DNA from 3 places in the Massilia sp. TWR1-2-2 genome. Region 2 is predicted to be linked to each of the others. Evidence: predicted binding sites of a transcription regulator. Region 2 holds the regulator's gene; each other region holds the start of a gene.
The links. Region 2 encodes FNR, which switches genes on or off when oxygen is low (the NO sensors DNR and NnrR bind a similar motif). Its sites were predicted from a motif close to TTGATNNNNATCAA; they were not measured.

Region 1 (3,271 bases), on a different contig from region 2:
GCGCGCGTGGCATGACGGAGGTAGCGAAATCTGCCGGCATCACGCGCGAGGCGCTTTACAAGGCGTTGCGTCCTGAGAGCGCGCCTCGTTTCGACACAATCAATCGGGTGTGTACCGCGCTCGGAGTGCGCCTGGTCGCCGAGCCGCTTCCCAACTAACCGACCAGGCAGCGGCGGCCAGCGCCTCAATCCACCGGCAGCGCCGGGCGGAATACCACTACCGGCACCTTCGCATACGCCAGCACCTTCTGCGTCTGGCTGCCGGCGATCAGCTTGCTCAGCCCGCGCCGCCCGTGCGATGCCATGAAGATCGCGTCGCAGCCGTACTCCGCGGCGGCGCGGATAATTTCCTCGTACGGCAGGAACGACAGCGAGGTGTGCGTCTCGCACTTGACGCCGCCCGCCCGCGCAACACTGGCGACCGCATCGACCGTCTCCTGTGCCACCCGCTGCATCTCGGCGCTGTCGATCGCCGGATCGATCAGCATCGCGCCATCGACCGCCGGCAGCAGCGGATACGGCTGCGCCACCGAGAACGCCACCAGGGTCGCGCCGGCCACGCGGGCATAGTCGACTGCTTCGGCGATCGCCTTGCCGGCCAACTCCGAGCCGTCGGTCGGTACCAGGATTTTCTTCCACATGATTGTTGCTCCTAATGGGACATCAAGACCGGGATGGTCATCGCCGCCAGCACGGTCTGCGTCGCACCGCCCAGCAACACTTCGCGAAAACGGGTGTGGCCGTAGCCGCCCATCACCATCAGGTCGGCGCCAAGGTCGGCCGCCAGCGATAGCAGCGCGTTGCCGACATCGATGTCGGTCTCTCCGGCGCGTACCTCGACATTGACGCCGTGGCGCGCAAGATACAGCGCGATGTCGGCGCCGGCCAGGCGCGGCTCGTCGCCGGCGTTGAACACGGCCAGCGTCGTTGTGCAGGCACGCCGCAGCAACGGCAGGCTGTTCGCTACCGCACGGCTGGCCGGCAGGCTCTCGTCCCACGCCACCAGCGCATGCTCGCCGAAGGTCGCAGCGGCGTTGGCGTAGGGCACCACCAGCAGCGGGCAGGCGCTGTTGAGCATCACGTATGCGGGCAATCCGGAGTCGAGGCGAGCGACCGGATCGTCGCGATCGAACTGGCTTACCACTACCAGGTCGGCATAGCGCGCCTGCTGCACCAGCGCGCCGGCGGCGGCGTCGTCGACCAGACGCTGCTCGAACGACAGGCCGGCGCAGGTCCCGGCAATGGCGTCGAAGCGCGCCAGCGCGTCGTTGGCCTTGTCGACCAGCACGTCGACCTGGGCGGCGAGCACGGTGCGTGCCAGATCAACCGTGGCGCCATGATAAATAGAGCGCGAGATGCCGGTCATGGCCGCGCCGATCAGGTGAGCGTTGTTGTCGGCTGCAATCTTTGCGGCGAGGGCAATGCGGGCCGGGGCATGCACTGACTGGTCGACATGGACGAGGATAGTTTTGTACGACATGCGACTCCCTGTTGTTGGACGGGCAACCAGGTCCATTGCCAATACTTGCAGTTTGTCAGTTCGTCACCAAGATATCCTTGATGCACGTCAAGCCAATGCGGGCATTTTCGTAGGTGACTCAAAGCAAGAAGGTCCAAATTTCAGCGCTTTGATTTGCCAGACGACGGGGATCGCGTCTATGATAAGTTATTCCTGCGATGCAACATGCATCGCAGCGCTATGCCCCTATGTTGGAGTGTTATGCTTCCGGAAACTCTTTTGTTCGCAGCGCCCGGTTCGCTCGGAGCAGCCCTGGCCGCCGGCCTGTTCGGATTGCTCATCGGCAGCTTCCTGAATGTCGTCATCTACAGGATCCCGAAGATGATGCAGCGTGAATCGGACAACTACGTGGCGCACGAAAGCGGCAAGGAGTTGCCGTACCAGGACAAGTTCAACTTGATGGTGCCGCGCTCGGCCTGCCCGCATTGCGGCCACCAGATTACGGCACTTGAAAACATCCCGGTGATCAGCTACCTGGCGCTCGGCGGCAAGTGCAGTGCCTGCAAGGCGCCGATTTCGATGCGCTACCCGGCCATCGAACTGGTCGCCGGCCTGCTTTCTGCTTTGCTGGTATGGCAATTCGGCAGCGGCTGGACCGGCCTGGCCACGCTCGGCTTCGGTTACGCATTGCTGGCAATGACCGCGATCGACTTCGACACCCAGCTGCTGCCCGACGACCTGACCTTCCCGCTGCTGTGGGCCGGCCTGCTGATCAACCTGAACGGCACGTTTGCGCCGCTGCAAGACGCGGTCATCGGCGCCGCCGCCGGCTACCTGGTGCTGTGGGCAATCTACTGGCTGTTCAAACTGGCGACCGGCAAGGAAGGAATGGGCTATGGTGATTTCAAGCTGCTGGCCGCGCTCGGCGCGTGGCTCGGCTGGACCATGCTGCCGACCATCATCTTGATTTCGTCGGCGGTCGGCGCGGTGGTCGGCATCTGCCTGATCGTATTTACCAGGCATGGCCGCGAGAAGCCGATCCCGTTCGGGCCTTACCTGGCCGCGGCCGGCCTGATCGCGCTGCTGTACGGCACCCCGATCGCCGCCTACACCAACCGCCTCATCGGCTAAGGCGATGCCGGCCGGCGAGGAACACATGGACACACGGCACGCTCCCTTGTTGCACATCGGCCTGACCGGCGGCATCGGCTGCGGCAAGACCACCGTCGCCAACATGTTCGCCGCGCTCGGCGCCAGCATCGTCGACACCGACCTGATCGCCCATTCGATGACGGTGCCTGGCGGGCCGGCGATGGCCGCAATCGGCGCCGCATTTGGCGAGCGATACATCACGCCCGACGGCGCGCTCGACCGCGCTGCGATGCGCGCGCTGGTGTTCTCCGACCCTGCCGCCAAGGTGCGTTTGGAGGGCATCCTGCACCCGCTGATCCGCGCCGCCGCCGAGGCTGAAGCGGCCGCGGCGCGAGGCAGTTATGTGATCTTCGTCGTGCCGCTGTTAATCGAATCGGGCAGCTGGCAAGGCCGCGTGGCGCGCGTGCTGGCGATCGACTGCTCGGAGGCGACGCAAATATCGCGCGTGATGGCCCGCAATGGCTTGCAAGAAGCGCAAGTGAAGGCCATCATGGCGGCACAGTTCACGCGGCAGCAACGCCTGGCGGCCGCCGCCGACGTCATCGTCAACGACGACGGCATCGCCGCCCTCGCCCCCCAGGTAGAGGCCTTGCACCAGGTTTATATGGCAATTTCGGCCAGAATGGCCGGAATACCAATGCAGCGTTTGTAATTTTGCGCC
Region 2 (3,271 bases):
TTTCTGGCTGCAGCGCCTTTGCTGCGGCGCGGTCGGGGCCGGCCAGGAACCCGGGTCGATAGTGACGATTTGCATGGAGCTCATCTTGGCGTAGAGCAAGAGAGTCTCCTCTGCTGTCGAGCAGTTCTGCTCACTGTTCAAACATTTCCTTGATCTACATCAAATTCTGCATTGATCCCGGGCCACTTTGCCTGCTGCGCCGGTGTCTACAGCAGGTAGTGGTTCGGTAACGTCTCAGCTGTCGAGGAGGAATGATGGATAACGCACACGCATCGCCAATTGGCGCAATGAATATCATGGACGACTCTGGTCACCGGCAAATGAATTGGAACATGGCCAATTCCAGGGAAATCGCCGCCGCACAGAAGACTTTCGACCGCCTGGTCAAGCAGGGATACGCCGCGTTCGGCGCCATCAGCCGCACCGACGCCAAGCGGGCGATCACGGCCTTCGATCCGACCATGGAAGAAGTGGTCATGGTGCCGCGTATCGTCGGCGGCTAAGTTGCCAGTGCTGGATCGGGCAAGCTGGCTTTTCGCGCGCTGCACCGCGTGGTGGCAGGCAGCACGGCGCACGCGCGAAAAGCTGCGGCAAGAGGCGTTGCAACGGGCCCATGCCGAGCAACGGGCGCTGTCGCTCCTGCTCGGCCTGCTCAACGCCGAGCAGCGCCGCGAATTCCAGGCCCACGGCTACTTTCACGTCATCGGCGGCAGCACCGGCGACCGCTACCGCATCCGGCTCGACTCGGCCGTCAACATCGACGTCCTCGGCGAACACGGCATCATCCGCTATCACCTGTGCGCGCGGCCCACCGGCAGCCTGCCGATGTACGACGTGATGGCGGGCCAGTTATTGCATCTGCAAGACAGCAGCGCCGAGATCGGTTTCCTGTCGCAGGCGAACCGGCATGTCACGCTGTCATTTGCCGCGATGGGACGCTGGCAGGAGCGCTGACGCGGCGCTGCCCTGTGGTTTGCGCGGCTTGGCGCGACAGATTCACGTCTCCGCCAGCGCATTGACGCGGCTGCGGCGAATTCGTCCATACGCAGGCGTATAATGAACGTGGATGTCCGCGCCGCGGACATGCCGCAACTTGAATGCCGCCAATGCTTGCTTCTTCGTCACCAACCGCTCTGCCGCAGCTGAACATCACTGCCCTCAAGGCAAGTTGCGCCAACTGCAGCATGCACCAGCTGTGCCTGCCGATGGGCCTTGACGCGGCGGAAATCGTCCGCCTCGACGAAGTGATCGGCCTGCGCCGCCGCATCGCCCGCGACGAGCGCCTGTATCAGATGGACCAGCCATTCCGCAGCCTGTACGCGATCCGCTTCGGCCACTTCAAGACTTACCAGGTCAATGCCGCCGGCGACGAGCAGATTACCGGCTTCCAGATGGCCGGCGAACTGCTTGGCATGGACGCCATCAGCGGCGAACGCCACCACTGCGACGCCGTCGCCCTCGAAGACAGCGAGGTCTGCGAGATTCCGTTCGACGGCCTCGAGCACCTGTTCGCGCACGTGCCGACCTTGCTGCGCCATTTCCACCGCATCATGAGCACCGAAATCACGCGCGAGCAAAACGTCATGCTGCTGCTCGGTAACATGCAGGCTGAGCAGCGCTTCGCCGTTTTCCTCACCAACCTGTCGGCCCGCTACGCCGCGCGCGGTTATTCGGCCACCGCGTTCCAGTTGCGCATGTCGCGCGAAGACATCGGCAACTACCTCGGCCTGACCATCGAGAGCATCAGCCGGCTGCTGTCGCGCTTCAAGAAGCAGGGCCTGCTCAAGGTCGACAAGCGCGAAGTGACGCTGCTGCAGCCGGCGCTGCTCAAGGCAATGGCCGCCGGCACCGAGCGCTGCAGCCCGATGGCGTAAAGCCCACGATTAAAACGGCGCCCGCTGGTCGGGCGGCGTGACCACCAGATACATCGTCAGCAAACTCGACAGGGCACACACGCTCCACAACGCAAAAAAGCCGACGCTGTAGACCGCCGTCGGCGTAATGCCTGACGCCGCCAGGTACGCCAGGTCGGCCGGATCGAACACCGAGAACACGCAGCCTTCCGCCAGCGCCGCCGCCAGGAACGAAGGCCACAATACCGTCATCGCCAGCCGCCGCATGCTGCCCCTCACGGCGCCGGCGCCGTCGGTGCGTCGGCGTGGATCGCCAGCGCGCTCTCGCGCGGCCAGCTCCAGCTGCGCGCCACCCGCCATTCGCGCCGCGCGCCCTCCACCACCACCTGCCAGTGGGTCGCTTCGAGCTTTGCCACCGGCACCGCGAAGCGGCCGTCGCTGCCGGGCCGCGCCAGCAGCTGCAGGTCCTTGCCAGGCTGGGTCGGGTGCGCCAGGTAGATGTGCAGCGGCGCCTGCAGCGGCGCGCCGCCACTGGTCACCGCGCCGCTCAGCACCCCCGCGCCGGCGTCGTAGCTTGCCTCGAACGCGATCGCCAGCGCCGTCGCCGCGCGGTCGCGCCGCAAATCCTGGTTGATCGCCTTGCCCTGCTTGTAGTAGTCGTCGACCACCATCGCGTCGGGCCGCGACAGCGCCAGCGAGCCGGCCACGCCGCCGCCGACGAGCACGAACACAGGGCCGATCATCAGCAACCACGGCCAGCGGTGGCTGTACCACGGACGGACCGGCGCTGCGGCCGGGGATGCGACAGTCGATGCGATTGGCATGGAGATTTCCTTGATCATGGTTTCGGAACGATGAAGACCGCTTTTTCGGTCACCTTCAGCGCCGGGTCGTCGAGCGCCGTGAGCACGAACTCGATCTGGTTCGATCCGGTCGCGGCGGCGCTCCTCGGCACCCTCACCCGCACCGGCACGGCGCGCGCGCTGGCCCCTTCGAGTCGCGCCAGCTCGGGCGAAGCCAGGCTGATCGACGCCAGCCCCGACACCGACACGCGGAACGTATGCGCCTTCTCGGCCGTGTTCATCACCTGCAGCCGGTAGACGTTTTCGATGATGCCGTCCTCGACTTCGCGCCCCATGGCGCCGCGGTCGCGGATGACGTCGAGCTTGAGCGGCGTGCGCAGCGCCAGCGCGGCGCCGACGGCGAACACGATCGCCCCCAGCAGCGCGCAGTAAACCAGGATGCGCGGGCGCACCAGCTGGCGCCGCACCCGCGCCATGCTCCAGCCGTTGGCCATCGCATTGCCGGTCGAATAGCGGATCAGTCCTGGCGGCTTGTCCACTTTGGCCATCACCGTATTGCACGCGTCGATGCAGGCGGCGCAGCCGATGCACTCGTACTGCAGGCCGTCGCGGATG
Region 3 (3,271 bases), on a different contig from region 2:
CCGGCGACGGGGACTCTACCTCCCGCGCTCTCAACTACATGGGCCTGAAGGGCGGCGCCTCGCTGTGCGGCACGCCGATCGACCGCGTGTTCATCGGCTCCTGCACCAACAGCCGCATCGAAGACTTGCGCGCGGCGGCAGCCATCGTCGGCAACAACAAGGTGGCCGCCGGCGTGCGCGCAATGGTTGTGCCCGGTTCTGGTGCGGTGCGCCGGCAGGCGGAAGAGGAGGGGCTGGCCAAGGTGTTCATCGATGCCGGCTTCGAATGGCGCCAGCCAGGCTGCTCGATGTGCCTGGCCATGAACAACGACATCCTCGAGCCCGGTGAGCGCTGTGCGTCGACAACCAACCGCAACTTTGAAGGCCGCCAGGGTCGCGAAGGCCGTACCCACCTGATGAGTCCGCAAATGGCGGCCGCCGCCGCGATCGTCGGCGCCATCTGCGACGTCCGCAACTTTGGAGAACAACATGGTTGAAACTGCTAACAGGATTGCTGGTGTCGCCGCGGCGATTCCAATCGATAACCTCGACACCGACCAGATCATGCCGAAGCAGTTCCTCCGGATCATCGGCAAGGCGGGGCTGGCGAAGGGCGTGCTGTACGATTTGCGCTTCGATGGCAATGGCGATCCGCGGCCCGATTTTGTGCTGAACCGCCCAGGCTACGAAAAGCCGGCAATCCTGATCGGCGGCGCCAATTTCGGCTGCGGCTCGAGCCGGGAACATGCCGTCTGGGGACTCCTGCAGCTAGGAGTGCAGGCGGTCATCGCGTCCAGTTTCGGCGAGATATTTTTCGGCAATGCCTTCAATAACCGGCTGCTGCTGATTACGCTCGACCAGGTGTTGGTCGACGCGCTCGCTGTCGAGGTCGCCACCGATCCGGCGCACCAGTTACAGATTGATCTTGAGAGCATGCAGGTACATTCGCCATCAGGCCGGGCCTTTGCGTTCACCATTGGCGAACGTAACCGTAGGATGATCATCGAGGGACTCGACATGATCGGCTTGACGCTGAAGCATCATGCCGCCATCGAACAGTTCGAGGCGCGGCATTTTGCCGCCGCGCCGTGGATGCGCGTACTCAATCAAGGGTAGCGCGCACAATTGACAGCGGCCCTGCGCCGCAGGATGATCGGTACATGGAATCGAGGGACGCGGAGCTCGAAAAATATGCCGAAGAAGTGCGCGCAGAGTTGCGCGCCATCGACGGTCGACTGACCAGGATAGAGACCCGACTTGATGCAACAGCCACAAAATCGGATGTGGCCGATCTGGGTTCCAGCATGGTCAAGTGGATCGTTGGGACGGTTTCTGGCCTGGGAATTGCCACCATCACGATCATGACCTTCGTTCTCAACAACGCAGCGCCAAGTGGCCCGGCGTCGTCGCCGGCGCCGATCAGCATTACCGTACCCCTTCAGACACCACAGCGTTAACAGGATCAGTCGATATCTGCAGAGCGTGCCGTGTGCGCTGCATTTCAACGTGATACAGTTTTCCGCCATACCGTCAATTTTTTGACATACATCAACGATTTTGTTGTGCTTGATCAATAAACTTCCTCTCATACTAACGAAGAGGAAAAGTAATGTTCAAGCGTTCAATGATTGCAGTAACGATGAGTTTGCTCGGTGTGTTCGGCGCAACGGCGCAGGCGCAGGCGCAAGAAGGCCCATGGCTGGTGCGCGCCCGCGCCACGCACCTGTCGCCGGCCGACAAATCGGCGCCACTGGGCGGCATCGGCGCAGCCAACCGGATCGCCGTGTCCGACAAGACCATCGCCGAAGTCGATATCAGCTATTTCTTCACGCCGAACCTGGCCGCTGAACTGGTGCTGACCTATCCACAGAAGCACGACGTCCTGCTCGATGGCGCCGTGATTGGCAGCTTCAAGCACTTGCCGCCGACCTTGCTGGCCCAATACCACTTCGATCCCATCGGCCAATTCAAGCCGTACGTCGGCGCGGGCGTCAACTACACGCGCATTTCCAGCGCGCACCTGCTGAACGGCGCGGGCGGGCTGGAAAACCATAGCTTCGGGCTGGCCGTGCAGGCTGGCGTCGACTTCAAGCTCGACAAGAACTGGTCGCTGAACCTGGACATCAAGCGCGTCAACATCCGCAGCGACGTCAAGGTCGCCGGCGCTGTCGTCAGCCAGGTGAAAGTCGATCCTACCCTGTTGTCGCTCGGCGTGGGCTACCGGTTCTAATCGCCACGGCCTGCGCGGACCCCAATGAAAAATCGCCACGCACATTGAGTGTGCGTGGCAATTTTCACGTCAATCCAGATCGGCCGCATCGTGCCGTTCCGCCAGCTGTTCATCCGGATTGCCGAACACGCGGTTGACCTTGCGCCCGCGGATGACGGCAGGGCGCGCGTTGATTTCGTCAGCCCAGCGCAAGACGTTCTTGTATTCGTGCACCGACAGAAATTCCGCGGCTTCGTACAACTTACCCAGCACCATCCCGCCATACCACGGCCAGATCGCCATGTCGGCAATCGTGTACTCGTCGCCGGCGACGAAACGGTTGGTCGCCAGCTGACGGTCGAGCACGTCGAGCTGGCGTTTCGTTTCCATCGCGTAGCGGTTGATCGGGTATTCATATTTTTCCGGCGCGTACGCATAAAAGTGGCCGAAGCCGCCACCGACGAACGGCGCCGAACCCATCTGCCAGAACAGCCAGTTCATCGTCTCGGTGCGCGCCACGATTTCCTTCGGCAGGAAAGCGTCGAATTTTTCAGCCAGGTAGACCAGGATCGAGCCCGATTCGAACACGCGCAATGGCTTCGAACCGCTGTGATCGACCATCGCCGGAATCTTCGAATTCGGATTGATGTCGACAAAACCGCTCGAAAACTGCGCTCCTTCGTCAATGCGCACCAGCCAGGCATCGTATTCGGCGCCGGCGTGGCCAAGCGCGAGCAGCTCTTCGAGCATGATCGTCACCTTCACGCCGTTCGGCGTGGCCAGCGAATACAGCTGCAGCGGATGCTTGCCGACAGGGAGCGCCTTGTCGTGCGTGGCGCCGGCAACAGGGCGGTTGATATTGGCGAACTTGCCTCCCGAGGCGGCCGGCGCCCACACTGTCGGCGGCACGTAGGTGGAATCAGTCATTGAAGCTCCTTGCATTTGAGATCAACAATCATACCTCGCCAGTCCGGCATGCGCTGGCGGCAGCCAATTGCGCGGGCGGGCTATAATTGCGCTGTAAGTGGAAGAACGACTTCCCCCATTTCGGGCGCGAATGTCCGGGACGGCCCGGCTCTTTAA

Region 1: the regulator FNR is predicted to act here: its motif matches at 1,557-1,570, upstream of ACP7DD_RS03675 (universal stress protein).
Region 3: the regulator FNR is predicted to act here: its motif matches at 1,518-1,531, upstream of ACP7DD_RS25940 (OmpW/AlkL family protein).

The regions. Positions count from the first base shown of each region.
Region 1 covers NZ_JAFCWM010000003.1:34,082-37,352, forward strand. The annotation lists gene ACP7DD_RS03665 (addiction module antidote protein) at 1-158, shown strand, start outside; gene ACP7DD_RS03670 (universal stress protein) at 185-640, opposite strand; gene ACP7DD_RS03675 (universal stress protein) at 652-1,479, opposite strand; gene ACP7DD_RS03680 (prepilin peptidase) at 1,720-2,589, shown strand; gene coaE (dephospho-CoA kinase) at 2,615-3,262, shown strand.
Region 2 covers NZ_JAFCWM010000001.1:254,297-257,567, reverse strand. The annotation lists gene ACP7DD_RS01380 (DUF805 domain-containing protein) at 1-99, opposite strand, end outside; gene ACP7DD_RS01375 (hypothetical protein) at 333-503, shown strand; gene ACP7DD_RS01370 (hypothetical protein) at 505-954, shown strand; gene fnr (fumarate/nitrate reduction transcriptional regulator Fnr) at 1,098-1,874, shown strand; gene ACP7DD_RS01360 (hypothetical protein) at 1,884-2,132, opposite strand; gene ACP7DD_RS01355 (FixH family protein) at 2,129-2,677, opposite strand; gene ccoG (cytochrome c oxidase accessory protein CcoG) at 2,692-3,271, opposite strand, start outside.
Region 3 covers NZ_JAFCWM010000063.1:3,896-7,166, reverse strand. The annotation lists gene leuC (3-isopropylmalate dehydratase large subunit) at 1-476, shown strand, start outside; gene leuD (3-isopropylmalate dehydratase small subunit) at 469-1,095, shown strand; gene ACP7DD_RS25945 (hypothetical protein) at 1,140-1,436, shown strand; gene ACP7DD_RS25940 (OmpW/AlkL family protein) at 1,589-2,209, shown strand; gene yghU (glutathione-dependent disulfide-bond oxidoreductase) at 2,279-3,115, opposite strand.